DNA from 3 places in the Rhodococcus pseudokoreensis genome. Region 1 is predicted to be linked to each of the others. Evidence: riboswitches for the same ligand, from Rfam matches in the RefSeq annotation. Region 1 holds a riboswitch; each other region holds the start of a gene.

Region 1 (9,721 bases):
TCCAGTGCATGCCCGAGCCGGTGCGCCGACAGCACGACGGCCACGATCACCAGGCCGGGCAGGGTTGTCATCCACCACGCGGTGGCGAGGTAGTTCCGTCCCTCGGAGATCAACGAACCCCATTCCGGGGTGGGCGGCACAGCGCCGAATCCGAGGAAGCTCAGCGAAGACACCGCGAGGACCGCCATGCCGAACTCGACCGCAGCCAGGGCGACGACGGGCGCGTAGGAGTTCCGCAGCACGTGGCGGCGCAGCACCGTGTGCCAGCGGACACCCGAGGCGAACGCGGCTTCGACGTACAGCGACCTCCGCACCCGCAGCACCTCCGACCGCATCACGCGGGCGAAGTTCGCGATCAGCGACACGCCCACCGCGATCGCGATGTTGACCGTGCCGAATCCCAGTGCGGTCACCAGTGCCAGCGAGAGCAGCAGCGCGGGGATCGACAGGAGGACGTCGACGATCCGCATCAGGACGGCGTCCAGTGTGCCGCCGAGAGCGCCCGACAGCAGTCCGATCAGCGAGCCGGCCACCAGGGCGATGCCCACCGCCAGCAGCGTTGCGGTCAGCGACAATCCGGCTCCGTGCACCACCCGGGTGTAGACGTCGCGGCCGATGTTGTCGGTGCCGAACCAGTGCGCGGCACTCGGCGCCTGCAGTTTCTGCGCGGGCACCCCGACCAGCGGGTCACCGCTGGCGAACACCGACGGCGCCACCGCGAATCCGACCGCTCCGAGGAGCACCGCCGCCGAGGCGACGAGCACGAGGTTGCGACGCCACCACGCCACCACGCGGCGTCCGCGACCGTGCGGACGGGGCACGACTGTCGGAGGCGTTTCGACCGGCGGAGGGCCGAAACCCTCGGCCTCCTCGATCAGTTCTCTGGTGAGGATGTCAGACATGAACCTTCTCCTCCTCCTGCTCGACGGTGTCGCTTTGCTCGGAACTCCGCCTGCCCTCGACGATCCGGGGGTCGATCAGCGGGTAGAGCAGATCGACGGCGAGATTGACGAGGACGTAGACGAGGGAGCTCAGCACCACGATGCCCTGGACCACCGGAATGTCCTGGGCCATCACGGAAGTCTGGGTGAGCCGCCCCACCCCGGCGCGGGAGAACACCGTCTCGACGACGACCGATCCGGCGAGCAGATTGCCCACGAGCACACCGGCGATGGTGAACGCGGGAATACTCGACAGGCGCAGCGCGTGCCGGGTCTGGATCTGCCAGCGGGACGCCCCCTTCGCCCGCGCGGCCTCGATGAACGGCTGCCGCCACGTGGTCTGCAGACTCGCCGCGAGCACCTGGGCGATCACGGCCCCGGTCGGGAGCGCGAGTGTGACCGCGGGCAGCACCAGCGTCGCGACCCCCTGGTCGCCGAACGCCGGGAACGCCTTCAGCCGGAACGAGAACAGCTGCAGCAGAATCAGGCCCACCCAGAACGTCGGCACCGCGACACCGAGCGGGGGCAGGGAGAACAGCAGGTTCCGCACCCAGTGGACCCGCGTGTAGGTGGCGAGGAACGCGACCCCCGCCCCGAACACGACGGCGAGAATCAGCGCCGTGGACGCCAGCGCGAGTGTGCTGGGCACCGCGTTGCCGATGGCCTCGGTGACCGACTGCCCGGTGGCGATCGAGTACCCGAAGTCACCGCGGACGGCGTGGCTCAGGGAGTTCCAATACTGCACCCACACCGGCTGGTCGAGCCCGTACCGCGCCTGCAGTTCCGCGACGGCGGCCGCGTCGACCGTCGTTCCGGTGGACGCCGAGTCGACGGCGATGCTCACCGGGTCGGACGGCAGGAGGAACAGCACGGCGAACGACACGGTGAACGTCGCCCACAGGACGGCGATCGCCTGCAGCACGCGGAGTCCGAGGTAGCGAATCATGCGTCAGCGTCCGCTGATCCAGGTGTCGAAGAACTGGAGCCGGGCCGAGGCCTCGAACTTCAGGTCCTGCACGTTCGGGCCCGCACCGATCGCCTGCGACAACTCCACCGTGGGGATCCACAGGCCGTTGTCGAGCACCTGCTGCTGGGCGTCGGCGACGAGTGCGCTCCGCGCGGCGGGATCGGTGGTGGCGAGCTGCTTCGCCAGCACGTCGTCGAGCGCGGGAATCGGGCCGCGGCTGTTCAGGTTGCGGCCTTCGAGTCCGAACTGGGTGCGCAGGATGTCGCCGTCGGCGCGGGTGCTGTTGTAGTAGGTGGCGTCGAAATCCTTGGAATTCTGGCGGGCGGTGGCTTCCGGGGTCGACACGAGGTCCAGTTGCAGGTCCACTCCCACCGCTCTGAGCTGCTGCTGCACCAGTTCCAGGATGGCCTGGTTGCCGGCGAACACGGAGCTGAACAGCACGGGGAAGGCGAGCTTCTGACCACCCTTCTCGCGGATGCCGTCGGCGCCGGGCACCCAGCCCGCCTGATCCAGGATCGACTTTGCCTTCTCGGGGTCATACGTGACGTCCGGCAGTGCCACGTAGCCCGGGGTGCGGCTGGCCAGGGTGCTGGTGGCCGGCTTGAAGTTGGGGCCGAGCACGGTGTCGACCAATTCCTGCCGGTTGATCGCCGGGACCAGCGCGCTGCGCACGGCGGGGTCGACGAGCGGTCCGCGGGTCACGTTGGGCTGGAAGCCGAACGGGGTTCCGGGATTCGACGTGGTGAGCACCTGCCCGCCCGCACCTTCGATCTGCGGGGCGTCCTGCGGCAGCGCGTCGCTGATCGCGTCCAGCTGTCCCGAAGACAGGCTGCCGGTGCGGACACCGGATTCGGGGACGACGGTGAACTCGATGGTGTCGAGGTAGGCCTCGCCCTCGTGGCCGAACACGTCGGAGCCCCAGTTGTATCCGGCGCGCTTGGCGAGGGTGACCGACCTGTCCTGCTGGTAGTCGGCGTACGTGAACGGCCCGGTACCCGAGATGTTGCCGGTGCACCGCTCTTCGGCGGACTTCGCGACGGACGCGTCGGACAGGATGCCGAGCTGCGGGGTGGACGACGCCTGGAGGAACTGCGCGTTGGGTGCGGCGAAGTCGACCTGTGCGGTCTGCGGGTCGATCACGGTGGTGCCGGTGTACCCGGTGAGGTAGCTGGCGCCCAGTGCGGCCTTGGCCCCAGTCAGGGTGTTCACGATCGCGTCGAGGTTCTTCTTCACCGACTCCGCAGTGAAAGGTGTTCCGTCACTGAACGTCACCCCCTCCTTCAGGTGGAACGTGAAGGAGGACGCGTCGGCGTCGGTGTCCCAGCTCTCGGCCAGCCACGGCTTCAGTTCGCCCGTCTCCGGGTCCTGGTCGGTGAGCGAGTCCACCACCTGACGGGCCACGTAGATCGTCTGGTTGGTGCCCGACTGCGCGGGGTCGGCGCACGTGGGTGCCTGGGACAGGCCGTAGAGGAGGGTGCCACCGGGCTGCGGCGGGCCCGCGTCCGCGGAGGAACTGCTGGAACCGCCGCCGCACGCGGTGAGCGCCGTGGCCAGCACGGCGGCGGCGCCGATACCTGCGGCGATGCGGCCGCGGTGGGACGAGGACAAAGGCACTGATGGCACCGAGAACTCCGTGATCTCGAAGACGTGCCGTGCGCGCTGCCCGTCGAGTGGGCGGCGCTCACGCGCACAGAAAGGTGAGGGACACCGGATCCGACGCGGATGCGGTGTGTAGAGCAGGAACCCCGGGCAGGTGCCGGGGTGTCAGGTCAGCTGTGACAGATCGAGGTGGACAGCCGGCAGAGATCGACGTGCAAACGCCCCCAGGCGCTCACGAAGCCTTCGGTCAACATCGTTCCTCCATCGATCCCGGCGGTAGCACCCGCACCCGCAGGGCGGGGGGTTGCTGCGACGTCAACGAGCCAGGTCTCTCGGTCGCTCTGGATGGTCGTTACCGAGTGTAAGAGATCGCCGGTCGCCGCGCCACACGGCCCCCCGCTACCCGACTGCCTGCCGGGGCAGGAGTTCCCGTCGCGACAGCGGCGGGCGGAGACCGAGATGCTCACGCAGGGTGGAGCCTTCGTATTCCGTTCGGTACGAGCCGCGCTCCTGCAGTTCGGGCACGAGCAGGTCGACGATCTCGTCGAGTCCGGTGGGCACCAGATACGGTGAGACGTTGAATCCGTCGGTGGCACCGCTGCGAACCCACCGGGTGAGTTCGTCGGCGACCTGCCCGGGGGTGCCCGCGAATCCAGACCGCTGGGTCGTCGCGATCGCGACCTGCCGCAGCGACAGGTTCTGCGCCTCCGCCAGGGCGCGCCACTCGCGGGCGATGGCGAGCGGATCCTTTCCGTCGCGCGCGGCCCCGCGGGTGCCGGAGATCGGCGCGGGCACCGGATCGAATTCGGGCAGTGGACCGTCCGGGTCGCGATCGGACAGATCACGACCCCATACCTGCCCGACCAGCGACAGCGCCGTCTGGCCCGTGTATTGGCCTTCGAGGACCCAGCGGACCTTGTCCTCCACCTCGGACGCGTTCTCCGCGAGCACGATCTGGGTACCCGGGAGAATCTTGACGTCGTCCTCGGGGCGTCCTGCGCGGCGCAGCCTGGCTCTGATGTCCTCGGCGAAGGCGAAAGCCTCGTCGAAATGGGTTCCGTGCCGGGAGAAGATCACGTCGGCGTGCGCGGCCGCGAAGTCCCGGCCTGCCGGTGAGTCGCCGGCCTGGAAGATGACGGGATGGCCCTGGGCGCTGCGCGGCAGGGTGGGGGTGATCGTGACGTCGAACTGCGACGTGCGCCGCGACACGTCCTGCACACTGCCCGCGGTCGCCCAGGACGGCGCCTCGGTGCTGGTCGCGACGGCGTCGTCGGCCCACCCGTCCCAGATCGCCCGGGCCGTGTCGAGGAACTGCCCGGCCCGCTCGTACCTGTCGGCGTGATCGAGGAAGCCGCCGCGCCGGAAGTTCTCGCCGGTCCACGCGTTGTCCGTGGTGACGGCGTTCCAGCCGGCGCGGCCGCCGGACAGCAGGTCCAGCCCGGACAGCCGCCGGACGAGGTCGGCCGGTTCGTTGTAGGTGGTGTTCTGGGTGGCCACCAGCCCGATGTTCCGGGTGATACCTGCCAGCGCCGCGAGTTGGGTGATCGCGTCCGGCCTGCCCACGATGTCGAGATCGAGGATCTTGCCTTCCTGTTCGCGCAGGCGCAGGCCCTCACCCAGGAAGAAGGCGTCGAACAGGCCCCGCTCGGCGGTGTGTGCCACCCGCCGGAACGTTTCGAAGTCGATCTGCGATCCGCTGGTCGGATCGGACCAGATCGTCGTGTGGTTGACGCCGTGGAAGAAGACACCGAAATGCACCTGGGCACCGGGTCGGGCGTACGAGTTGTCGGTCATGATCTCCACAACCTTTCAGCGAGAGGATTCTTCGAGGCGCTCGGCCCGGAATCGGTTGACGGGACGGTCGAGGCCGAGCGTGCTGCGCAGGGTCGAACCGGGGACGGGGCGGTGGGCGACACCGGCGCGCAGGAGTGCCGGGATCACGTACCGCGCCAGCACCGGAAGGTCCTCGTCGACGACGGCGGGATGCAGGCGCACACCGTCGACGTGCGAATCCAGTGCGCGCAGCAGATCCACCAGTCCGGTGGCCTCGCCCGCGAACGAGAGCCGCCCGCTCGAGGGGGCGGGAGTGGCTGCGCCGAGCGCCACGTCGAGTTCGGCGAACACCAACGTCGCCCCGGAGTCCTTCGCCCGTGCGGCCTCGTCGGCTATGTCACCGGCTGTCGCCCCGGACACCAGCACCACGTCGACCTCGGACGGATCGGTCTGCCCGTCGAATCCGAACACCACCAGTTGCCCCTGCGGCGGTCGCGGGACGATCGCCGGACCCTTCACCGAGTAGGCATCACCCTGGAAGTCGATGTAGTGCAGCCGGTCGCGGTCGACGAAACGGCCGGTGGCATAGTCGCGGATCACCGCGTCGTCCTCCCAGGAATCCCACAGGTCCCGGACCACGGCGATCGCGTCCCGCTCCTCCCGCGCGACGTCGGCGGGTGCGGTGACCTCGGTCCGGCCCAGTGCCCCCGCGACCCGCTGGTCGGTGTCGCGTGCTGCGATCCAGCCGCCGCGGCCCCGCGACGCGTAGTCGAGCGTCGCGAGCTGGGACGACGTGTGAAACGGCTCGGCGTAGGTCGTGCCGACCACCGGTACGAGGCCGATCGTGCTGGTGGTCGCGGCCACGAACGCGGCGCGGTTCACGGCGTCGATCCGGCCGGCGGGGCCCCCGTCGGCGCCGGGTGGCAGCAGCGAATCGTCGAAGGACGCGAAGGTGAAACCGGCGTTCTCCGCCGCCGCGACCCGGTCCGCCACCGTTCGGCCGGTCAGCAACCGGTCGGGTGTGTGCGCGGCGCGCCGCCACGCCTCGGGATGCGTTCCCTCGCCGTCGAGTTCGATGCCCAGATGCAGGCTCATGCCTGTCGCTCCTCTGTGTCGGCCGCGAGGGGGCGGCTCGGAATGGTCTCGCGCAGCGCGGGCGCCACCTCGGCCTGGAACAGCTCGAGGCTCTCGCGGTGCTGCTTGTCGCTGCCGACGCGGTCGGCGCTCAGGTGGATCACCTCGTGGCCGAACTGCTCGTGATAGCGCTGCACCTTGTCGATCACCTGCTGCGGGCTGCCGATCAACGCGGAACTGCGGTCGACGAAGTCCTCGAGGGTCTCGAACACCACCGGAAGCCCTGCCCGGCGGGCGAAGTCGAGCCGGGCAGCGTGAATCGGGCGCCACACGTCGAGCGCATCCTGCGAGTTCGGTGTCACGTAGAACCCGGCGGTCCCGGCGCCGACGAGGGCGCCGGCGGGATCGTGACCGTAATGGGCCCACCGTTCCCGGTAGTGCCGGACGAGTTCGGCGTAGGAGTCGATGGGGTACGTCACGTTCGCGGAGAAGATCGGATCCCCGTAGCGGGCCGCGAGATCCACCGACTCCTTGCTCGTCGCACTGCCGTGCCAGATCCGGATCCGCGGCTGCAGCGGCCGTGGCAGGACGACGGCGTGCTCGAGCGACGGCCGGAACGCGCCTTCCCAGGTGACGTCCTCGCTCTCCCACAACTGCCGGAACAGCTCGTACCCTTCGCGGTTGCGGTCCCACTGGTCGTCCGGTGTGACGTGGAACAGCTGTGCCTGCGCGGTGCCGTTCCCCTTGCCGATGATGAGCTGCAGCCGGCCACCCGACAGGTTGTCGAGCGTCGAGTAGTCCTCGAACGCACGGACCGGGTCGAGCAGGCTCAGCGTGGTCACCGCGGTCCACAACTGCAGGGTGCTGGTCCGCGCCGCGATGGCGCCGAGCACCACGGGCGGTGACGAGGACAGGAAGGGATGTTCGTGGCGCTCGCCCACCGCGAAACCGTCGTACCCCAGTTGCTCGGCGAGGACGGCAGAGTCCACGACCTCCCGCAGCCTGGCCGCGGTGCCGATCTTCTCCCCGGTCACCGGGTCCGGTTGGTGAGTGATCAGGCTCATCAGCAGAAACTTCATACGGACTCGTACTCCTTTGCGGCGCAATCGGAAGGCAGGGCGGTGTGCAGGAGCTTCTCGAATCCGTGGATTCCGATGTCCTGCGGTGGGAGGGAACGATCGAACAGTGCCGTGTACCCCGCGGCCAGGTACAGGGCCACCGCCTCGGGCTGCCGCGGCCCGGTGGTGAGGAAGATGCGTGAGTAACCGGCCCGGACGATCTCCGCCTCGAGTTCCCGCAGCACGATGCGCCCGAGTCCGCGTCTGCGGTGCGAGGACGAGGTCCAGATCCGCTTGAGTTCCGCGGTCGTGTCGTCGTAGCGGCGGAAGGCCCCGCCCGCCACCGACGTCCCGTCCTCGACCACGACGAGCAGCGCGCCACCCGGCGCGGCGAACTCCTCCGCCGGATACGTGCTGAGGTCCTCGTACATCTGGTCCCGGGAGCGCCCGTACCGAGTGCTGTATTCGGTCGCCAGTTCTTCGAGCAGCGGCGCGGCCAGTGGATCGGTCTGATCGACGAACACGGTCTGCACGGGGTCGGTCCTCTCGCTCACGGTTCCTCCTTGTCAGCTGGTCTTCGGGAGCCCGGGCGGGTTGACGACCGACGTGTTCACGGCCTCGTTCGCGATGTTCCAACGGTCGAGAACCTCTGCGTACATGCCGTTCTCGATGACGTGGTTGATGGCCTCGTTGACTGCGGTGATCAGCCCGTTGTCCTTCTTGGTGAGCACGGCGATCTCACCCTGGAGCGCGTCGCCCGCGCCCGAGAACGTTCCGGCGATCTCGGTCTCCCCGGCCTGTGCCACGTGGAACGACGACGACGGGTTGGGCCCGAAGTAGGCATCGATGCGGCCCGACGCGAGGGGCAGGTAGTAGTCGGTGGCGTTCTGGTAATAGGTGATGTCGGTGGGTTCGAGGCCGGCCGCGACGTTCTGCTCGCTCCACTTCACCAGCAGCGCTTCCTGATTGGTGCCGGAGGAGACCGCGATCTTCAGGCCCGCGACGTCCTTGGGTTCCTTGATCTGGATTCCGCTGTCCTTCTTCGTCTCGAACGCGACCGTGTCGAGGCGGTACGTCGAGAAGTCGTACTTCTCCTTCCGCTCCTCGGTGACGGTGACGTTGGAGATGAACGCGTCGGCCTCCCCCGAATCGATCCGGACGAAGTTCTGCGCCCAGTCCGCCGCCTGGAGGTCGACCTTCAGACCGAGAACGTCGCCGATCAGGTATGCGAAGTCGGTCTCCGAGCCGATGAGCGTCTTGTCGTCGTCGGCGTAGAAACGCAGCGGCGGAGCAGAACCGGCGCTGCCCGTCACGATGAGCGTGCCGCGGTCGCGGATCTGCTGGGGAACCTTCGCGGCGATCGACTCGACCTCGTCGGTGGTGACGCGATTCTGATCCGCGGTGAGGTTGTAGCCGGCGGCGGAGGTCGGCCCCGCCCCCTCGTCCTCGACGTCGCCGCCACCGCACGCGGCGGCGAGGAGAGCGACGGTGGTGACGGCCGAGGCCAGAATCTTCTTACGGAACCGTGCGGTGGACATGTATGCCTTTCGGGGATCCACACCGGAGTGTGGAGGTCAGAGAACTCGGGAGAGGAAGGCTTTGGTGCGGTCGTGCTGCGGGTCGTCGATGACCTGCGCGGGCGGGCCCTGCTCCACGACGACGCCGCCGTCCATGAAGACGGCCGTGTCGGCGACCTCCCGCGCGAAACCCACCTCGTGGGTGACGATGACGAGGGTGGCGCCGTCGCGTGCCAGTTGTTTGATGACGGCGAGGACCTCACCGACCAGTTCGGGGTCGAGCGCCGACGTGGGCTCGTCGAACAGGATCACGGCCGGGCGCAACGCGAGAGCCCGGGCGATCGCGACCCGCTGCTGCTGGCCGCCGGACAGTTGCCGCGGGTACTCGTGGGCCTTGTCACCCACGCCGACCCGTTCCAGCAGTGCGATCGCCTCGGCCTCGACCTCGGCCCGGTCGCGGCCCTGCGCCGACACCGGTGCCTCGACCACGTTCTCCAGCACCGTGAGGTGGGGGAACAGGTTGAAGTTCTGGAACACGAATCCGATCCGGGACCGCTGCCTCAGGATGTCGCGTTCCCGCAGTTCGTGGAGCTTGTTGCCCTTGCGCCGGTAGCCGATGAGGTCGCCGTCGATCCGGATGGTGCCCCGGTCGACCTTCTCCAGGTGGTTGAGCGTGCGCAGCAGCGTGGACTTGCCGGAACCCGACGGGCCCAGGATCACCGTCACCTCACCCTTGCGGACCAGCAGGTCCACACCCTGGAGGACGTCGAGTGCGCCGAAGGACTTGTGGAC
Region 2 (9,721 bases), 5.4 Mb from region 1:
CAAGCTCCAGTTCGCCGAGGGTGAGACCGGCAGCGTCGATGACTTCGCTGGTGTCCGCACCGAGGAGATCGGCGGCTTGGTTGATCGTGTAGGCGTCCGCTTGACGCTGGACGGGGATAGAATCCTGCTTACGGTTCATGACGGGTGTCTCCGTTGTGTCCTAGACCCTGGTCGGTGTTGGTAGCACCTACCGGGGTCGATTCATTTGTGGCTCTACCTGCATATATCCATATTGGGTGGATGCTGTGGAGCTACTCGTGGAACATCACTCGGAACACCCGCACAGCTTAGGGCCACACCGGGGGCGGCATGATGGACGCATGGATCCGGTCGAAGAGGTGGTGGGTGAGGACTACGGCGACGCACGCCTCCCCGCGCAGAACTGGCAGCGGCGGCACTACACGAAATGCAACTTCCGTGACGCCGACCTGAGTGAACTCCGCACCGAGTCGGTGATCTTCACCGACTGCGATTTCACGGGCGCCGACCTCGCCGAGTCGCACCACGTGGGGACGGCGTTCCGCTCGTGCTCGTTCACCAGAACCACGTTGTGGCACAGCGAGTTCCGCAACTGCAGCTTCCTCGGGTCGGAGTTCGACAACTGCCGGCTGCGCCCGATGGTCTTCGACGAGTGCGACTTCACGCTCGTGTCGCTGGGCGGTGCAGACCTGCGCGGACTCGATTTCACGGACTGCCGGTTCCGGGAAGCCAACCTCGTCCGCACGGACCTCCGCCGGGCCGTGCTCCGTTCGGCGGACCTGTCCGGAGCCCGCACCGGGGGCGCAAAATTCGACGGCGCGGACCTGCGTGGGGCGCAGGTCGACGCGAACCTGTGGACGGCGGCCTCACTGGACAAGGCGCAGATCGAACTCACCCAGGCCATCGCGTACGCGACGGCCAACGGGCTCGTGGTGGAACCGACCTGACGCGGGTTATCCGAACCTGAGAGAATGGGGCACGTGACTGCAACGATCCTCGATGGCAAGGCGACCCGCGACGAGATTTTCGAAGACCTGAAGGTGCGGGTGAGCGCCCTGAAGGACAAGGGCATCACGCCCGGTCTCGGCACCGTCCTGGTGGGGGACGACCCGGGGTCGGCCGCCTACGTGCGCGGCAAGCACAACGACTGCGCGAAGGTCGGGATCACCTCGATCCGCCGCGACCTGCCCGGCGACATCACGCAGGAGAAGCTCGACGCCACCATCGACGAGCTCAACGCCAACCCGGACTGCACCGGATACATCGTGCAGCTCCCGCTGCCGAAGCAACTCGACGAGAATGCCGCCCTCGAGCGCATCGACCCCGACAAGGACGCCGACGGCCTGCACCCGGTCAACCTCGGCCGCCTGGTGCTCGGCAAGGAAGCGCCGCTGCCGTGCACGCCGCGCGGCATCCTGCACCTGCTGCGCCGCTACGAGGTCCCGATCGAGGGCGCGCACGTCGTCGTGGTCGGTCGCGGTGTAACCGTGGGCCGCCCGATCGGTCTGCTGTTCACCCGGCGCAGCGAGAACGCCACCGTCACCCTCTGCCACACCCGGACGCGGGACCTCGGTGCGGAGGTCCGGCGCGCCGACATCGTCATCGCGGCGGCAGGTGTTCCCGGGCTGGTGACGGCCGACATGGTCAAGCCCGGTGCCGCGGTACTCGACGTGGGTGTGAGCCGCACCGAGGACGGACTGCGCGGCGACGTGGCGGCGGACGTCGCCGAGGTCGCCGGTTTCCTGTCCCCGAACCCCGGTGGGGTCGGACCGCTGACCCGCGCGTTCCTGCTGACCAACGTCGTGGAGCGGGCTGAGCGTGTCGCAGCGTCTCTCGGCTGAGATGGCCGACTGGGGGCAGTTCGCGAAGAAGAACCTGCCCATGCTGGCAGTCCTCGTCGTCATCGTCGTGGCCGTGGTGTTCGTGCTCGCGGACCGGTGGCGGCGAGGAGCGTTCGTGTTCGGTGTCGCCACTCTGCTGGCGGCGGTGTTCCGGTTGACGATGCCGTCGGAGCGCGTCGGACTGCTCGCGGTGCGCAGCAGGGCCTTCGACGTGGGCGCACTCGTGGCGGTCGGCGGCGCGATCGTGTGGCTGGCCGTGTCGATCGACCCGCTCGGAACCGACTGACGGTCCGAGCGGGCGTCACAAGGCGCGGGATCAGCGTCCGGCGCGGGCCAGTTGCATCGTTTCGGACAGCAGTTTGGCGACGGCGGCAGCCTCGGTGAGGAACCCGTCGTGCCCGTCCCGCGAGTTGAGCACCCGCAGGCCGTCGCAGGTGGGGATGTCCTCGGCCAGATCCTCCTGCAGGCGGATCGGGTACAGGCGGTCGGAGTCGACGCCGCCGACGATGACGGGTGCGGTGATCGTCCCGAGCGCCGCCGCGATGCCACCGCGGCCGCGGCCCACGTCGTGCCGGTTCATGGCCTCGGACAGCAGCACGTACGTGCCCGGGTCGAACCTGCCGACCAGCTTGTCGGCCTGGTGCTGGAGGTAGCTCTCGACGGAGTACCGCCCGCCGCGCCACGGGTCCTCGCCGTCCTGCGGCGAGTTCGCGAACCGGGAGTCGAGTTCGCTCTCGGTGCGGTACGTGAGGTGCGCGATCCTGCGGGCTATGCGCAGGCCGGTCCGGGGGATCCGGCCGGTGCCGTGATAGTCGCCGCCGAGCCAGTCGGGGTCGCTGGTGATGGCCTCGATCTGGGTGGTCTGCGTGCCGATCTGGTCCGCCGTGGCGCGGGCGCCGACCGCGAGGACGAGCGCCGACGCCACCTGCTCCGGGTACGTGACGGCCCACTCGAGCGCGCGCATGCCGCCCATCGAACCACCGACCACGGACGCCAGCTTGTCGATCCCCAGGAGGTCGGTGAACTTCTTCTCGGCCGCGACCTGGTCGCGGATGGTGATCTCCGGGAAGCGGCTGCCCCACGGGCGCCCGTCCTCGGCGATCGAACCGGGACCGGTGGTGCCGCGGCACCCCCCGAGGACGTTGGTCGCGACGACACACCACTCGTCGGTGTCGATCGGCGCACCCGGACCGACCATTCCGCTCCACCAGCCGGGGGAGGGGTGCTCGTCGGTGACGGGGCCGGTGACGTGGGAGTCGCCGGTCAGGGCGTGCTCGACGAGCACCACGTTGTCGCGGTTCGGGGACAGCTCGCCCCACCGCTGCACGGCGAGGGTCACGGACGGGATCACCGCACCGTTCTCGAGCTCGAGCGATCCGATGTCGACGGTGCCGAGACGTCCGTCGGCCACGGGGAGGTTCTGCACTGCGCTCACGGTCAAGATGCCGCCGCCGTAATTCCGGTTTCGATATCGGCGATGATGTCGTCGATCCCTTCGATGCCGACTGCCAGGCGGACCAGTCCGGGGGTGACGCCGCTGGCCGCCTGCTCCTCCGGGGTCAGCTGGGAGTGTGTGGTGGATGCCGGGTGGATCACCAGCGAGCGGACGTCGCCGATGTTCGCGACGTGGCTGTGCAGGGTGAGCGCGTTGACGAACTTCTTGCCCGCGTCGATGCCGCCGGCGAGTTCGAACGTCACGATGGCGCCCGCGCCCCTCGGCGCGATCTGCTTCGCGCGGTCGTACCACGGCGACGACGGGAGCCCGGCGTATCCGACGGACACGATCTCCGGCCGCGCCTCCAGGTACTGGGCGACGGCGGTCGCGTTGGACACGTGCCGCTCCATCCGCAGGCTCAGCGTCTCGAGGCCCTGCGCGATGAGGAACGCGTTGAACGGGGAGATCGCGGAACCGAGGTCGCGCAGCAACTGCACGCGCGCCTTGAGGGCGTACGCGGGCGGCCCGAGTTCGGAGTAGACGACGCCGTGGTAGCTCGGGTCCGGGGTGGTGAAGCTGCTGTGCCTGCCCTGGGTCCAGTCGAACGTGCCGCCGTCGACGATGACGCCGGCGATGGCCGTGCCGTGACCGCCGAGGTACTTGGTGGCCGAGTGCACCACGATGTCCGCGCCGTGCTCGAGCGGGCGGATCAGGTACGGGGTGGCCACGGTGTTGTCGACGATCAGCGGGATCCCGTGCTCGTGCGCGACGCCGGAGATGCCGGGCAGGTCGAGCACGTCGTTGCGGGGATTGGAGATGGTCTCGCCGTAGAACGCCCTCGTGTTGTCCCGGACCGCGTTCTTCCACTGCTCGAGGTCGTCGGGGTCTTCGACGAACGAGACCTCGATGCCGAGCTTGGGCAGCGTGTAGTGGAAGAGGTTGTACGTGCCGCCGTAGAGGCGCGGGCTGGAGACGATGTGATCGCCCGCCTCGGCGAGGTTCAGGATCGCGAACGTCTCGGCGGCCTGTCCGGACGACAGCAGCAGGGCGGCGACGCCGCCTTCGAGGGCGGCGATGCGCTGCTCGACCGCGTCCTGGGTGGGGTTCATGATGCGGGTGTAGATGTTGCCCGGTTCGGCCAGACCGAACAGCGCGGCAGCATGGTCGGTGCTGTCGAACGTGTACGAGGTGGTCTGGTAGATCGGCAGCGCCCGCGCCTTGGTGGTCGCGTCGGACGTCTGCCCGGCGTGGATCTGCTTGGTCTCGAACGACCAGTTCTCGGTCATGTGCTGTCTACTCCAGTGGTCTGACGAGGCGCGGACGACAATCTGGTTCGTTCGCGCGCAGGGCTTGTCTGGGCTCTATCTACGACAACAACAACGCATCATGAACCTCCGATGTCGGACCCGCGCTTGTCACCCGACTGTTGTATGAATCAGGGAACCAGGTCATCACCCGGGGCACCCCACCGCGGCGGAGGGTTGCCGGCCAGCTAGCCGGGGCTCGTTGCTGGCACTCATGACCTCTGTCGAATCTTAGCGGCTGGGGTGGAACGACCGGAAACGGCACCGATCAGGCCCTGCCGGCAGGGAAAAGTTACCCGCCGGTAGGGGGTGGGATTTCGCACCCACATCTTGCGCGCCCCGGCTATAGCAGTACGCTTGTCTTGTTTAAGTGCGGTCTCCCCGGCGGCCGCATCGACGTCTACGTTTGATAAGCGAACCGTTCGCGGACCCACTCACGAAGTGCGCCCGCAACCGTGTAACCAGGGAATCTTCCTAGGAGGACGCGAAGCACCCATGTCCAAAATCAAGGTTGAGGGCACCGTCGTCGAACTCGACGGCGACGAGATGACACGCATCATCTGGCAGTTCATCAAAGACAAGCTGATCCATCCCTACCTGGATGTGAACCTGGAGTACTACGACCTCGGTATCGAGTACCGGGACGAGACCGACGACCAGGTCACCGTCGACGCGGCCAACGCCATCAAGAAGCACGGCGTCGGTGTCAAGTGCGCGACGATCACCCCGGACGAGGCACGCGTCGAGGAGTTCGGCCTCAAGAAGATGTGGCGGTCGCCCAACGGCACCATCCGCAACATCCTCGGTGGCACGATCTTCCGCGCGCCGATCATCATCTCCAACGTTCCGCGACTGGTTCCGGGCTGGACGAAGCCGATCATCATCGGCCGTCACGCCTTCGGCGACCAGTACCGCGCCACCGACTTCAAGGTCCCCGGCCCCGGCAAGGTGATGATCACCTACACGCCCGAGGACGGCAGCGAGCCGATCGAGCACGAACTGGTGAACTTCCCCGAAGGCGGCGGCGTCGTCCAGGGTCAGTACAACTTCACCAAGTCCATCGAGGACTTCGCGCGCGCCTCGCTCAACTACGGCCTGCAGCAGAACTACCCGGTGTACCTGTCGACCAAGAACACCATCCTCAAGGCGTACGACGGCGCGTTCAAGGACATCTTCCAGCATGTCTACGAGACCGAGTTCAAGCCGGAGTTCGACGCGGCCGGACTCACCTACGAGCACCGCCTCATCGACGACATGGTCGCGTCGGCGCTCAAGTGGGAGGGCGGCTACGTCTGGGCCTGCAAGAACTACGACGGCGACGTCCAGTCCGACACCGTCGCGCAGGGCTTCGGATCGCTCGGCCTCATGACCTCCGTGCTGCTGACCCCGGACGGAAAGACGTGCGAGGCCGAGGCCGCACACGGCACCGTGACGCGTCACTTCCGTCAGCACCAGCAGGGCAAGCCGACGTCCACCAACCCCATCGCGTCGATCTTCGCGTGGACCCGTGGACTCGAGCACCGCGGCAAGCTGGACAACACCCCCGACGTCATCGGCTTCGCTCAGAAGCTCGAAGACGTGGTCATCAAGACCGTCGAGGGTGGCCAGATGACCAAGGACCTCGCGATGCTGGTCGGCGGCGACCAGGGCTACCTGACCACCGAGGAATTCCTCGGCGCGCTGGACATCAACCTCCAGAAGGCCATCGCCGAGCAGTAGGCACTCGAGCCACAGCAGTACGAAACGGGACGTCCTCGCGAGGGCGTCCCGTTTCGCGTCTCCGGGGCCGGGTGAGTCATCTCACGGCCGCTCGCGGCGCGAAAAGCGGAATCCGGGGAAGAGAATTCCGGTGTGGGTCGTTGCGCAACGAGGCGCCGTGCGCCGCGTAGTCGTATTTCTGCCTAGTCGAAAGTCCTGCTGTGAGCACTTCCACCCCCGTCCGCCCCGAGCACCTCGGTGTCATCGCTCAACATCCGTCCGTCCGCAAGCTCGCCATGATCGCGCTCGCACTCGGCGGCTTCGGGATCGGCACCACCGAGTTCGTGGCGATGGGACTGCTTCCCGAAATGGCGTCGAGCCTCGGGATCACCGAGCCGACGGCCGGGCACGTCATCTCGGCGTACGCCCTGGGTGTGGTCGTGGGCGCGCCGCTCATCGCCGCGCTCACCGCGCGGGTGCCCCGCAAGACGCTGCTGATCGCGCTGATGGCGGCGTTCACGATCGGCAACGCCGCCACCGTGTTCGCACCGAACTACGGGGTGCTGATGGCCGCGCGGTTCGTCGCCGGTCTCCCGCACGGCGCGTACTTCGGCGTCGCCGCCCTGGTGGCGGCGCACCTCGCCGAGCGCGGACAGCGCGCCCGGGCGGTCGCGCTCGTCATGATGGGCCTGTCGGTGGCCAACGTCATCGGTGTGCCCGCCGCCTCGTGGCTGGGACAAGCGCTCGGCTGGCGCAGCGCCTTCGCCCTCGTCGCGCTGATCGGTGTCGTGACGCTGGGCGCGATCTGGTCCTGGGTGCCCGCGCTCGCCGCCATGCGGATGACGAACCCGCTCACAGAACTCGGTGCTCTGCGCCGCGCGCAGGTGTGGATGACGCTCATCATCGGCATGGTCGGATTCGGTGGCATGTTCGCCGTCTACACCTACATCAGCACGACCCTCACCGATGTGGCCGGGTTGTCGCGGTCGCTGGTGCCGCTGGCGCTGATGATCTACGGGCTGGGCATGGTCGCGGGCAATCTGATCGGCGGCACGCTCGCCGACCGGGCGCTGATTCCCGGTCTGTTCGCCGCGATGACGGCGCTCGGGGTGGTGCTCGGCATCTTCGTGATCGCCTCGCACAACCCGTACACGGCGCTGCTGCTGGTGTTCTTCGTCGGTGCTGCCGGCGCGTCGATGGTTCCCGGACTGCAGACCCGGCTGATGGACGTCGCCGCCGACGCCCAGACCCTCGCCGCGTCGCTCAACCACGCGGCCCTCAACATCGCGAACGCGTTCGGGGCGTGGATCGGTGGCGTCGTCATCGCCGCCGGTTACGGCTACACGGCGCCCGCCGCGGTCGGTGCGCTGCTCGCCGTCGCGGGCCTCGTGGTCCTCACCGTGGCCGTCGCGATGGAACGCCGCAGCGCCCGTTCGTCTCGGTAGCCGCGCTGTCGTACGCGTCCGCTACGGTGCTTGCCGTGCCACACATCATCACCACCGTCAATGTCAACGGAGTCCGCGCGGCCGCACGCAAGGGACTCACCGAGTGGATGGAGCGCACGGAGGCCGACGTCGTCTGCCTGCAGGAGACGCGGGCGTCCGACGATCAGCTCGCCGAGACTCTCGCGCCCGCCCTGGAGGGCGGATGGAACCTGGCGTCCGCGGAACCGTCCTCGAAGGGGCGAAACGGCGTCGCGATCCTGTCCCGGAAACCGGCCGACGCCGTCCGTGTCGGCCACGGCGACGAGGAGTTCGCTGCCGCGGGCCGCTACATCGAGGCGGACTTCGACGACCTCACGGTGGCGAGCCTGTACCTGCCCTCGGGGGAGGCCCAGACACCCCGGCAGGAGGAGAAGGAGCGGTTCATGGACTCCTTCGCGCGGTACCTCACGGCTACGGCCGAGGCCGCCGTCGCGGCCGGTCGGCACGTGGTGGTCTGCGGCGACTGGAACATCGCCCACACCGAACTCGACCTGAAGAACTGGAAGACGAACAAGAAGAACTCCGGGTTCCTGCCCCACGAGCGGGAGTGGATGTCCGCGCTCTTCGCGGAGGACGCGCACTGGTCCGACGTCGTGCGCCTGCTCGAACCGGACGTCGCCGGACCGTACTCGTGGTGGTCGTACCGCGGGAAGGCGTTCGACAACGACTCCGGCTGGCGCATCGACTACCAGATCGCCACCCGCGAACTGGCGGAGCGCGCCAAGCAGGCCGTCGTCGAGCGCGCCGAAACCTACGACCAGCGGTGGTCCGATCACGCGCCGGTCACCGTCCAGTACCGGTGACGGGCGGTATCTGATTCGTGTCGTCACGGCACACGTGAAAAGATCAATACTCATGTCGACCCCTGCAGCTCAGAAACCCACCGCGAAACCGCGGGTGCTCTCCGGCATCCAGCCCACCGCCGACTCGTTCCACCTCGGCAACTTCCTGGGTGCTCTGCAGCAATGGGTGCCTCTGCAGGACGACTTCGACGCGTTCTACTTCATCCCGGACCTGCACGCGATCACGGTGGCGCAGGACCCGAAGGAACTGCGCCGCCGCACGAAGATCGCGGCGGCACAGTTGCTGGCGCTGGGAATCGACCCCGACCGCGCCACGCTGTTCGTCCAGAGCCAGGTCCCCGAGCACGCGCAGCTGGCATGGGTTCTCAACTGCATCACCGGTTTCGGTGAGGCAAGCCGCATGACGCAGTTCAAGGACAAGTCGTCGAAGCAGGGCAGCGAGAACGCCAGCGTCGGGCTGTTCACGTATCCGGTGCTGATGGCCGCCGACATCCTGCTGTACCGCCCGCAGCGGGTCCCCGTCGGCGAGGACCAGCGCCAGCACCTCGAACTGGCCCGCGATCTCGCCCAGCGGTTCAACACCCGGTTCGGGAAGGCGTTCGTCATTCCCGAGGCTCAGATCATCAAGGGCACCGCCAAAATCTACGACCTGCAGGATCCGACGTCGAAGATGAGCAAGTCCGGTCCGAGCCCGGCCGGCCTGATCAACCTGCTCGACGACCCCAAGGTGTCGGCGAAGAAGATCAAGTCCGCGGTCACCGACAACGAGCGGGAGATCCGGTACGACCCGCAGGCCAAGCCCGGTGTGAGCAACCTGCTCACCATCCAGTCGGCGTTGTCCGGCACCCCCGTCGAGACGTTGGTCGCCGGGTACGAGGGCAAGGGCTACGGCGACCTGAAAACCGATACGGCCGACGTTCTCGCCGAATTCGTGACACCGTTGAAAGCGAAAGTGGAGGGGTACCTCTCGGACGAGGCGGAACTCGATCGTGTCATCGCGGCCGGTGCCCACCGGGCCCGTGAAGTGTCGTCGCAGACGTTGGCGGCCGTGTACGAGAAGGTAGGGTTTTTGACACCGAAGGGATAGCACTGTGGCTGACGAACCGAGTTTTCTCGACAAGCAGCGGGCAGCGCGCCCCTGGTTCGACCATCTGATGCGGGCCGCACAGCGGTACCA
Region 3 (9,721 bases), 2.9 Mb from region 1:
GCCCAGACTGTTCAGACCAACCCGGCCCGGGCGACCGCACCGGCGAACAACGCGGTGACCGCGGCGCCCATCGTCGGCTGGTCCACTTCCTCCGGATCGACGGAGTGTTCGAGCACGAGGCCGGAGATGAGGGCCATCAGCGAGATGGCCGTGGTGCGCACGTCGAACGTGTCGTCGACTCCCCACTCCCGCGCGCGCTCGCCGATCAACTCGACGAGCCGTCCCCGCAGTTGCCGCCGTTCCCGCAGGTAGGCCTGCGCGATCTGCGGGTCGCGGGCGGCAAGCACACCGAATTCGAGTACCAGCAGCGACCAGCCCGGCTCGCGCACCATCCACGACGCGACGGCCTCGCCGCCCTTGCCAGCGGCGTCCGTCGGGTTCATGCCGGCGATCTCGGCGAGCACCCGTCCCGCGAGTTCGAGTGAGCGCGCCGCGAAGAGTTCGGCGAACATGTCCTGTTTCGACTCGAAGTTCGAGTAGACCGCGCCCTTGGTGAACCCGGCCCGGCGCGCGACCTCGGCGAGCCGGGCCGCACTGAAGCCGCGTTCCGCGAATTCCTCTGCCGCCGCGTCGAGGAGGCGCTGTCGCACGACGTCGCGACCGGGACGCGTCGTCGGCGCCCAATCGGTGTGACGACTGTCCGGTTGACGTTCTTCAGTCACGATACCTAGGGTATTCAATACCTACGGTATCGACAAGGATCGAGGACGTCCGATGACCACCACCGCCAGCGAAACCACCACCCCGGCTCCCGTGCACCACGACAGTCCGGTGTCGAAATACGGCGCGCCCAAGGTGATGACCGCGCTGGTCTTCGGCGTTCTCCTCCTCCAACTCGGCTTCATCCTCAGCTACGTGGCCGCGTTCCATCAGCCCACGCCCCGCGACATCGAGGTCGGTGTCGTCGCCGCGGCGGGACTGCCCTCCGGGACGGACCAGCAGGTCGCCGACCGGCTCGACGCGATCGACGGCAGCCCGCTCCGCGCACGCGTCGTCTCGGACACCGCGGAAGCCCGCCGCCTCCTCCACGACCGTGAGATTCAGGGCGCGTTCGTCGTGAATCCCGTCGGCCCCGACACCCTGATCACGGCGAGCGCGGGCGGCAGTTCCATCTCCAGCGCGCTCGAATCGGTCTTCACCCAGGTGGAGAACAGTCAGGGTCGCCAGTTCACGGTTCGCGACGAGATTCCCGTCGGCGCGCACGACAACCGCGGCCTGTCCGGTTTCTATCTGGCGGTCGGGTGGGTGGTCGGCGGCTACCTGCTCGCGGCGGCGATCGGGCTGTTCATCGGTGCCCCGCGGACGTTGCGTCAGGCGTCGGCGCACACGGCCGTCCTGTTCGGCTACGCCCTGCTCTCGGGCGCTCTCGGCGCCCTGATCACGACGCACGTGCTCGGCACGTTCGCGGGCCACTGGTTCCCGCTATGGCTCCTCGGGGCCGGTGTCGTCTTCGGCACGGCCGCGTTCACGCTCGGTCTGCGCGCCTCGGTCGGCATCCTCGCGGTGCCGCTCGCGATCGCCGTCTTCGTCATCCTGGGTAACCCCAGTGCAGGCGGGGCGTTCGGTTCGAACGTCATCCCCACGTTCTACGCGGCCATCGGACGCTGGATCACCCCCGGCGCGGGTACCGAGGGAATCCGCAGCATCGTGTACTTCGACGACGTGGGGCTGGGGCAGCCCGCACTCGCCCTCGCGCTGTACTCCGCGGTCGGGCTGGGACTGCTGTTCGGGTTCACCGTCCGGCGCCTCCGGAAGCTGGAATCGACTACGCCCCGTTCCGATGTCGTGTCGGAAGACGCTTCTTGATGTCGTTCCAGGGGAATGGACCTACTCTTGGTTCATGCCGACGCCCCTGCACCCCCACGCCGCGCATGTCGCCGAGACTCTGATCGCGCGAGGGCACCATGGGGTGATCGTGACCCAGCCCGACTCCACCCACACCGCGGCCGAGGCGGCGGAGTCCCTGGGGGTCGATGTCGGCGCCATCACCAAGTCGCTGGTGTTCCTTCTGGACGACGACCCGATCCTGCTCCTCGTGTCGGGGGCGCACGAGGTGGATCTGGCGAACACGGGCAAACGTCTGCAGGGAAATCTGACCCAGGCGCCTCTCGACATGGTGCGGATCGCGACCGGGCAGCCGATCGGCGGTATCGCCCCGCTCGGCCATCCCACGAACCTTCCGACCTACGTCGACAACGCCCTGTCGGAGTACGCGGAACTGTGGGCGGCCGCCGGTCACCCGGACACCGTCTTCCGCACGTCGTTCTCGGAGTTGGTCCGGATCACCGCGGGCCTGGCGATCGACGTCGACTGAATCCCGGTCGCTTCCCGCCCTTATAGTTGACGTCAGATCTCGTGAACGAGAGTGACGTGCACGAGCGTGACACAGTGCCCACACGGGCCGACCCGGAGAATGATTTGTCCGACAGAGCCGAGAACGCCGATACCGTCGATGGTTCGGACCTCCCCCGACACCCCGAACTCGCCCCCGGAATCTGTGCGGAGGATTACCGCGCAGCCCTGCGCCGTCACCCGGCGGGCGTCACCATCGTGACCCTCGACTCGGGATCGGGCCCGGTGGGCTTCACCGCATCCTCGTTTTCGTCCGTCTCGCTGGCCCCGCCGCTGGTGTCGTTCAACATCGCGAACACGTCGTCGAGCATCGACGCGCTCCACTCGGCGGGCTCGCTGGTGATCCACCTGCTCGGGGAGCACCAGCAGCACCTGGCTCAGCGCTTCTCACGGAGCGCGGACCAGCGGTTCTCGGACGAGTCGCTGTGGGCGCGGCTCGACACCGGCGAACCGGTGCTGCACGGAACTCCCAGCTGGATGCGGGTCGTCGTGGACCAGTTGATTCCGGTCGGCGACCACACGCTCGTCATCGGCCTCGTCACCCGCGTCCACGCCGAGGCCGACGACGATTCCGCGTCGGCTCCCCTGCTGTATCACGAGGGCCGGTACTACCGGCCCACTCCGCTGGGTTCAGCGAACAACGGCAACTGACCTGGGTCAGGACGCCAGCACCCGTTCGGCGCGGGGCAGGTCGAAGCGGCGCAGCGCCTCGTCCACCGCTTCGGCGGACGTGACGAGGCCCCGCTGCTCCAGCCACGGGAGGGTGCCGTCGACGAGTTGCTCGAGAACCCTGGGCAGCGACAGCGGGAGCAGGGTCACGCCGTCGGCGACGCCGGCGGCCTGGATGTCGGCGATGAGCCCGGCGAGGCCGACCGGAGTTCCGATGTACTGCAACGACACCGGTGTGCGCGGTGCGTCCAGCGCACTGTCGAGGAGGGCCAGCTCCTTGCGCGCGGCGCGAGCTTCTCCGGCGATGAGCACCTCGAGGTCCACCAGGACGGTGACGCTGTCGGGGTCGCGGCCGTCGGCGACGATCTCGGCACGGATCCGAGCGCGCTCCTGCTGCGCCTCACGCAGATCGGCGGCCCGGATCCGGACGACGTTCGGCGGGAACGACGTGAGGTCGAGCTGATCCGTCGAGTCGGCGGTCAGGTCCACCCAGTAGTCGGCGCCGTTGATCGGCCGTGTGCCTGCGGCGCCCTCGGCGGCCGGGTGGTGTCCCGATCCGGTCAGTTCGACGGCGACGCGGAGGGGACGGGAAACGTAGGCATTGTCTCGAGACATAAGGGTTCCTCGGGAATGACGTGTGCGTGTGAATGAAACGGAACGGGAAGACCGGTCAGCTCGAACACATACCCGAGGCGGTTCGGCACAGATCCACATGCCGACGGCACCAGTGAGCAATCATTGTGCTCCCAGCCTGCGATGCCATGCCGTCATACTAGCGCGTCTCGCGAAAAGCGGGTCTCGGGCACCGGATTCCACTGGCCGCTCTCCTTGGCGTAGGCCCAGTTCCGGCCTCCCGCCACCAGGGTGCGCACGGCGTCGACCAGCCGATCCACGTCGTCGGAGCAGCTTCCGAGACCGACGCTCACCCGCACGGCGCCGTCGGGCCTGCCGAGGCGGCCCAGCAGCGGGTGTGCGCAGAAACGTCCGTCGCGAACTCCGATTCCGTGTTCGGCGGACAGGTAGGCGGCGATCTCGCCCGGCTCGAAACCGTCGATCGTGAACGTCACGATTCCCACGGTGTCGGGGGCGTCCGTCCACAGCCGTAGGAACTCCAGTCCGTCGACGGATCCGAGGCCGTCGAGGAGCCTGCCGGTGAGTGCCGCCTCGTGTTCGGCCACCGTGCCGAAGTCCAGTTCGGACAGCGCATCGCACGCGGCGGCGAGGGCCGCGGCGCCGAGCACGTTGGGGGTTCCCGCCTCGTGCCGGGCGGGGGCGGGCGCCCACTGGGTCGATTCGACGGTCACGTTCCGGACCGCGCCGCCGCCCGCGAGGTAGGGCTCGGCGGCGTCGAGCCAGTCCCGGCGGCCCACGAGCACGCCGGCGCCGAACGGGGCGTACAGCTTGTGCCCGGAGAAGGCGAGGTAGTCGACACCCCACTCCTCTACGTCGATGCGACGGTGCGGTGCGAGCTGAGCGGCGTCGACGAGAATCCGTGCGCCGCAACGATGCGCCACCTCGGCGAGGGCGGCGATCGGCAGCACCTCACCGGTGACGTTGGAGGCACCCGTCACCGCGAGCAGGGCGGTGGGCTTGGAGCACAGTTCGGCGACGAGCAGCCGGACGGTCTCGTCAAGGGTGTCCGCGGCCCGCACGACGCGAGAGTCCTTCCACGGCAGCAGGTTCGCGTGGTGTTCGATGTCGAGGACGACGGTGCTGCCGGGAACGCAATTGGCGAGCAGGTTCAGTGAGTCGGTGGTGTTGCGGGTGAACACCACCACCTGGTCGTCGCACGCCCCGACGAACCGGGCCACCGAATCGCGGGCCTTTTCGTAGCACTCGGTCGACACCCGCGAGGCGTAGCCGGCGCCGCGGTGCACACTGGAGTACGTCGGAAGCAGGGCCCCGATACGGTCCGTGACCTGCGCCAACGCGGGAGCACTGGCCGCGTAGTCGAAGTTCACGTAGGTGCAGTCGCCGCCCTGAACGAGCGGAACCCGCAGGTCGGAACCCGAAACCTGAGCCAGGGGGGCAACACACACGTCAGCGGTCAATACAGCAGTCATCACGACATCCCTCGTAGTCAGGGACTCGTCGCAGGGTCGGTGCCCTCTCGGAGTCCGCGCTTGCCGGGTTCGGTATGAACCTCAGCCTGGTCGTCACCCGGAGCACCCCGCCGCGGTGGAGGGTTGCCGACCAGCTAGCCGGGGCTTGACGCTGGTACTCGTGACCTGTTTCGAAGATTGCAGGATCGGCGCGTAGTTGTCAACCCGACACCGGGAGGGTCCGGAATCCGGGTCCGACGATTTGCGCCAGTTGGGGGTGACCCCGAGCAGCGGGGCGAGCTGATTCGCAATCGGGTTGAGGTCCAGCTTGTTCGGGTCCTTCTTGGGGGTGGAGTCCCACGGTTGAACGGTGGCGGGGTCGCCGAACACGATCCGGTTCGCGCTGCGGACGCCGGTGAGACTGCCCTGCGGGGCCGCGCAGGTGGCGGCGGTGTTCTGCGGGAAGCCCTGCTGCGTGTCGTCGAAGTTCGGATCCTGGCGCTTCATCTCCTGGAGGATCGCTTGGGTGCCCTCGTACCCGACCCCTTTCCGTCGAATGCCGCGCCGAGTTCCGTCACGACGGCGTGGAGCGCGTCGACCGGTTCGCCACAACGGCTTTCGCGGATGCGTGAATGTCGGGCGCGCTCTTGTCGATCCTCAATTCGACGACGACGCCGTCCGCCGCGAGGGGCATGGTCCCCGACGCGACCGACCGGCACGCCGCGGTAGGCGACTTCGGCGTTGGTGAAGATGTCGCCCGACGTCTCCAGTTCGAGGTTCACGGCGCATTCGCCGAAGCCGAGGAGGTTGTCGAGGCGTTGGCACCCACGTAGACGAGCCCCATGACGGCGACGAGTACGAAGCCGATCAGCTGCCACCGGATCACGAGACGGCGGCGGTGGTGGCGGCAGACACAGGCACTCCGATGACCGGTGAATAAGTGAGACTATCGGTCACACATATATCTAGTCCGGTCGCCGGAGCAGCGCAAACTCCGCGCCGCTCGCGGTGGTGCACGTCACCGTCGGGTCTTGACTGAATTTTCAGTTTGGAATATGTTCGATACCCAACAGGACGTGATACCGGTCACCTCCGCCCCGAATGTGAGGTCCGCAGTGTCCACGAATCTCGACCCGACGATGCCCCTCGACGACACCGCCCCCTCCCCGCCGGAGGACCGGTTCGGACACGTCGAGACGATCGGCGTCGAGTACATCCCCGAATCGGAACGCGATTCGCGACCGCTCAACATGCTCGCGGTGTTCTTCGGCGGCAATCTGGCGTTCTCCGTGATCGTGTTCGGCTGGCTCCCCATCACATTCGGGCTCAGCTTCGGCAGCGCGCTGGCGGCCAGCGCGATCGGCATCGGGCTGGGGACGCTCCTCATCGCTCCCCTGTCGCTCCTGGGCCCGCGCACCGGCACGAACAACACCGTGTCGAGTGGTGCGCACTTCGGAGTGAGCGGACGGATGATCGGGTCAGGGCTCACCCTCCTCTTCGCCCTCGCGTACGCCGCGATCGCGGTCTGGACGTCGGGCGACGCACTGATCGCCGCCGCCCACCGCCTGTTCGGCACACCGGTCGACAACGGCATGCTCGCACTCGGCTACGGCATCATCGCCGCCGAGATCGTGGCCGTCGCACTGTTCGGCCACGGCACGGTGGTCGCGCTCCAGAAGTTCGTGCTGCCCATCGTCGCGGCCCTGCTCCTGCTGGGGGTCTTCGCATTCGGTGGCCACTTCGACGGCGGAGCGGGCAGCGGCGACTACCTGCTCGGCGGATTCTGGCCCACCTGGATTCTGGCCGTGGTCCTCGCCGTCGGCGGTCCGCTGTCCTACGCCCCGACGCTCGGCGACTACAGCAGGCGGATCTCCCGGGTGCGGTTCAGCGACCGTTCGATCGTCGCGGCCACCATGGCCGGCATCTTCTTCGGATTGTTCCTGACCGCGGCGTTCGGTTCGTTCACCGCATCGACGTTCACCACGCTGAGCGACTCCTACGTCGCCGACCTGGTGGCGGAGGCTCCCGGCTGGTACGTGCTGCCGATCGTGCTCGTCGCCCTCGCGGGCGGACTCGGCCAGGGCGTCCTCAACGTCTACGCCAGCGGACTCGACCTGGAGGCGCTGATCCCCCGGTTGCGCCGCGTCCACACGACGCTGATCACGTCGGCGCTCGCGGTGGCCCTGCTCTACATCGGCGTCTTCGTCGTCGACGCCGTCGATTCGATCACGGCGATGACGTTGGTGCTCAACGGTTTCGCCGCTCCGTGGGTGGCGATCAACGTCGCCGGCTTCCTGGTTGCGCGGCGCGGGCAGTACGACGCCGTCGATCTCCAGGTCTTCAACCTGGGCCGGAGGGGTGGGCGGTACTGGTTCACCGGCGGCTGGAATCTGCGCGCCGTCATCCCCTGGGCGGCCGGATCGCTGTTCGGCCTGCTCGCGGTCGACACGTCGCTGTACTCCGGGCCGCTTGCCGACATCGCGCACGGTGTCGATGTCAGTCTGATCGGATCGTCGGTCATCGCCGTGGCCGGCTACCTCGTCGCGCTGCGACTGTGGCCCGAACACGTGGCCCCGGTCGAGGCGCCGTCGTCCTAGCGCGACACGAACCGAAGGAGATCCCCGATGAGCGAGCGACGCGACGCGATTCTGAAGGCCAGCGCGACGGCCATTGCCCAGCGAGGTATCCGCGGGCTGCGCGTCAACGATGTCGCGGAGGTCGCGGGAGTCTCGCCGGGACTGCTGTACTACCACTTCAAGGATCGCATCGGCCTGCTCGAGGCCGCCCTGAACTACATCAACGACCGTGCCCGCGACTACCGCAGCGAGGGCGAGGGGTCCGCGGACTCCGCACGCGACCGGCTCACCCGCTCGCTCCTCGGCGAGATCCAGGACCGCCCCGAGGTCGTGGAGAACTCGCTGGCCTGGAACGAGTTACGCGCTTCCGCCGTGTACGAGGAGGCGCTGCGGGAGCCTCTCGCCCGGACCACCGCCGCGTGGGTCGCGGAGATCGCCGACGCGATCACGCAGGCGCAGGCCACCGGCGAGATCTCCCCCTCCCTCGACCCCCGGCGCACCGCGGTCACGATGACCGCCCTCGTCGAAGGACTGTCCGGACGGTGGCTCTGCAAGGAGATCTCCACCGAGGACGCCCGCTCCCATCTGCTCGGCGCGATCGACGTCGTGATGTCCGAGCCCACCGACCGCACCACCGACAACCCCGTCACCACCAGAACGAAGGAAAAACGATGACCATCCGCACGATCACCGCGCTGCCCGCACCCGCCTCCCCCGCACGTTCCACGGCCACCGCCCGCACTCCGCTGCGGGTCGGGTTGGTGCAGCACCGCTGGCGCGCCGACGCGGACGCATTGCGCACCGCGTTGACCGACGCGATCGGTGAGGCGGCGGCCCTCGGCGCGGAAGTGGTGTTCCTGCCGGAACTCACGCTGTCGAAGTACCCCGCCGACACCCGCGCGACCGGCACACCCGGACGCGACGCCGAGGACCTCACGACCGGACCCACCTACACGTTCGCGGCCGCCGCCGCTGCCCGCCACCAGGTCTGCGTCCACGCCTCGCTGTACGAGAAGGCCGACGGCCCGGACGGTCTCGGTTTCAACACCGCCATCCTCGTGTCCCCGTCCGGCGAACTGCTCTCCCGGACACGCAAGCTGCACATCCCCGTCAGCGCGGGATACTACGAGGACACCTACTTCCGCGGCGGCCCCGCCGACGACGCCTACCCCGTCTACCGGCCGGCCGAACTGGGCGGCGCCGCCCTCGGACTGCCGACGTGCTGGGACGAGTGGTTCCCCGAGGTGTCCCGGATGTACTCGCTCGGCGGCGCGGAGATCCTCGTCTACCCGACCGCGATCGGGTCCGAGCCGAGCTTCCCGGCGTTCGACACGCAGCCGATCTGGCAGCACGTGATCGTCGGAAACGGCATCACCAGTGGAACATTCATGGTGGTCCCGAACCGGTGCGGCAACGAGGGCGGCATCGACTTCTACGGTTCCTCCTTCATCTCCGACCCGTACGGCCGGGTGCTGGTGTCCGCTCCCCGCGACGAGGAAGCGGTCCTGGTGGCCGACCTCGACCTCGATCAGCGCAAGGACTGGCTCGACCTCTTCCCGTTCCTGACCACCCGCAGGCCGGACACGTACACCCGGCTCACGGACGCCGTCGACCACGAGCACCCCTACGGCCTCCCGTCGACGGTCGCCGCCGCGGAGACCCGGTCATGACCTGGCGGATGCCCAGCGAGACGGAACCGCAGGAGCGGGTCTGGATGGCGTTTCCGCCCCTCGGGGCGTCGATGACCGCGACGGTCGACGACGCCCACGAGGCGCGGACCGCGTGGGCGGCCGTCGCCCACGCGATCGCCGAATTCGAACCGGTCACCATGGTCGTCGATCCGGCAGACCGGAACGTCGCCCGGCAGTACCTGTCCCCGGACATCGACGTGGTCGAGGCGCCCCTCGACGACGCCTGGATGCGCGACATCGGTCCCACGTTCGTCCTCGACGAGGAGGACCGTCTCGGTGCCGTCGACTGGGTGTTCAACGGCTGGGGACAGCAGGAGTGGGCCACCTGGGACCGCGACCGGTCGATCGGCGCGGCCGTCACGGCGTGGTCGGGCGCCCGGCCGGTCCCGTC

The links. A riboswitch is a leader RNA that binds a small molecule or an ion and turns the genes downstream of it on or off. The one in region 1 is predicted to bind S-adenosylmethionine.
Region 2: it holds a riboswitch for S-adenosylmethionine, as region 1 does, so the genes downstream of both, JWS13_RS09965 (bifunctional o-acetylhomoserine/o-acetylserine sulfhydrylase) here and JWS13_RS46235 (putative leader peptide) in region 1, are expected to answer to the same signal.
Region 3: it holds a riboswitch for S-adenosylmethionine, as region 1 does, so the genes downstream of both, JWS13_RS21190 (aminotransferase class V-fold PLP-dependent enzyme) here and JWS13_RS46235 (putative leader peptide) in region 1, are expected to answer to the same signal.

Annotation. Positions count from the first base shown of each region.
Region 1 covers NZ_CP070619.1:6,363,305-6,373,025, reverse strand. The annotation lists gene JWS13_RS34280 (ABC transporter permease) at 1-902, opposite strand, end outside; gene JWS13_RS34275 (ABC transporter permease) at 895-1,887, opposite strand; gene JWS13_RS34270 (ABC transporter substrate-binding protein) at 1,891-3,522, opposite strand; gene JWS13_RS46235 (putative leader peptide) at 3,678-3,761, opposite strand; SAM riboswitch class I at 3,766-3,859, opposite strand; gene JWS13_RS34265 (NtaA/DmoA family FMN-dependent monooxygenase) at 3,907-5,301, opposite strand; gene JWS13_RS34260 (LLM class flavin-dependent oxidoreductase) at 5,317-6,375, opposite strand; gene JWS13_RS34255 (LLM class flavin-dependent oxidoreductase) at 6,372-7,433, opposite strand; gene JWS13_RS34250 (GNAT family N-acetyltransferase) at 7,430-7,966, opposite strand; gene JWS13_RS34245 (ABC transporter substrate-binding protein) at 7,979-8,950, opposite strand; gene JWS13_RS34240 (amino acid ABC transporter ATP-binding protein) at 8,987-9,721, opposite strand, start outside.
Region 2 covers NZ_CP070619.1:960,280-970,000, reverse strand. The annotation lists gene JWS13_RS09990 (hypothetical protein) at 1-139, opposite strand, end outside; gene JWS13_RS09985 (pentapeptide repeat-containing protein) at 321-926, shown strand; gene JWS13_RS09980 (bifunctional methylenetetrahydrofolate dehydrogenase/methenyltetrahydrofolate cyclohydrolase) at 960-1,820, shown strand; gene JWS13_RS09975 (DUF3017 domain-containing protein) at 1,822-2,106, shown strand; gene metX (homoserine O-acetyltransferase MetX) at 2,137-3,261, opposite strand; gene JWS13_RS09965 (bifunctional o-acetylhomoserine/o-acetylserine sulfhydrylase) at 3,258-4,541, opposite strand; SAM riboswitch class IV at 4,659-4,779, opposite strand; gene JWS13_RS09960 (NADP-dependent isocitrate dehydrogenase) at 5,055-6,278, shown strand; gene JWS13_RS09955 (MFS transporter) at 6,479-7,702, shown strand; gene JWS13_RS09950 (exodeoxyribonuclease III) at 7,738-8,544, shown strand; gene trpS (tryptophan--tRNA ligase) at 8,597-9,631, shown strand; gene yhjD (inner membrane protein YhjD) at 9,636-9,721, shown strand, end outside.
Region 3 covers NZ_CP070619.1:3,511,769-3,521,489, forward strand. The annotation lists gene JWS13_RS21165 (TetR/AcrR family transcriptional regulator) at 12-590, opposite strand; gene JWS13_RS21170 (hypothetical protein) at 715-1,806, shown strand; gene JWS13_RS21175 (YbaK/EbsC family protein) at 1,841-2,314, shown strand; gene dszD (NADH:FMN oxidoreductase DszD) at 2,419-3,003, shown strand; gene JWS13_RS21185 (LLM class oxidoreductase) at 3,010-3,636, opposite strand; gene JWS13_RS46470 (putative leader peptide) at 3,692-3,784, opposite strand; gene JWS13_RS21190 (aminotransferase class V-fold PLP-dependent enzyme) at 3,789-5,084, opposite strand; SAM riboswitch class IV at 5,136-5,250, opposite strand; partial or broken gene JWS13_RS21195 (MlaD family protein) at 5,334-5,907, opposite strand; gene JWS13_RS21200 (purine-cytosine permease family protein) at 6,179-7,660, shown strand; gene JWS13_RS21205 (TetR/AcrR family transcriptional regulator) at 7,688-8,314, shown strand; gene JWS13_RS21210 (nitrilase-related carbon-nitrogen hydrolase) at 8,311-9,309, shown strand; gene JWS13_RS21215 (agmatine deiminase family protein) at 9,306-9,721, shown strand, end outside.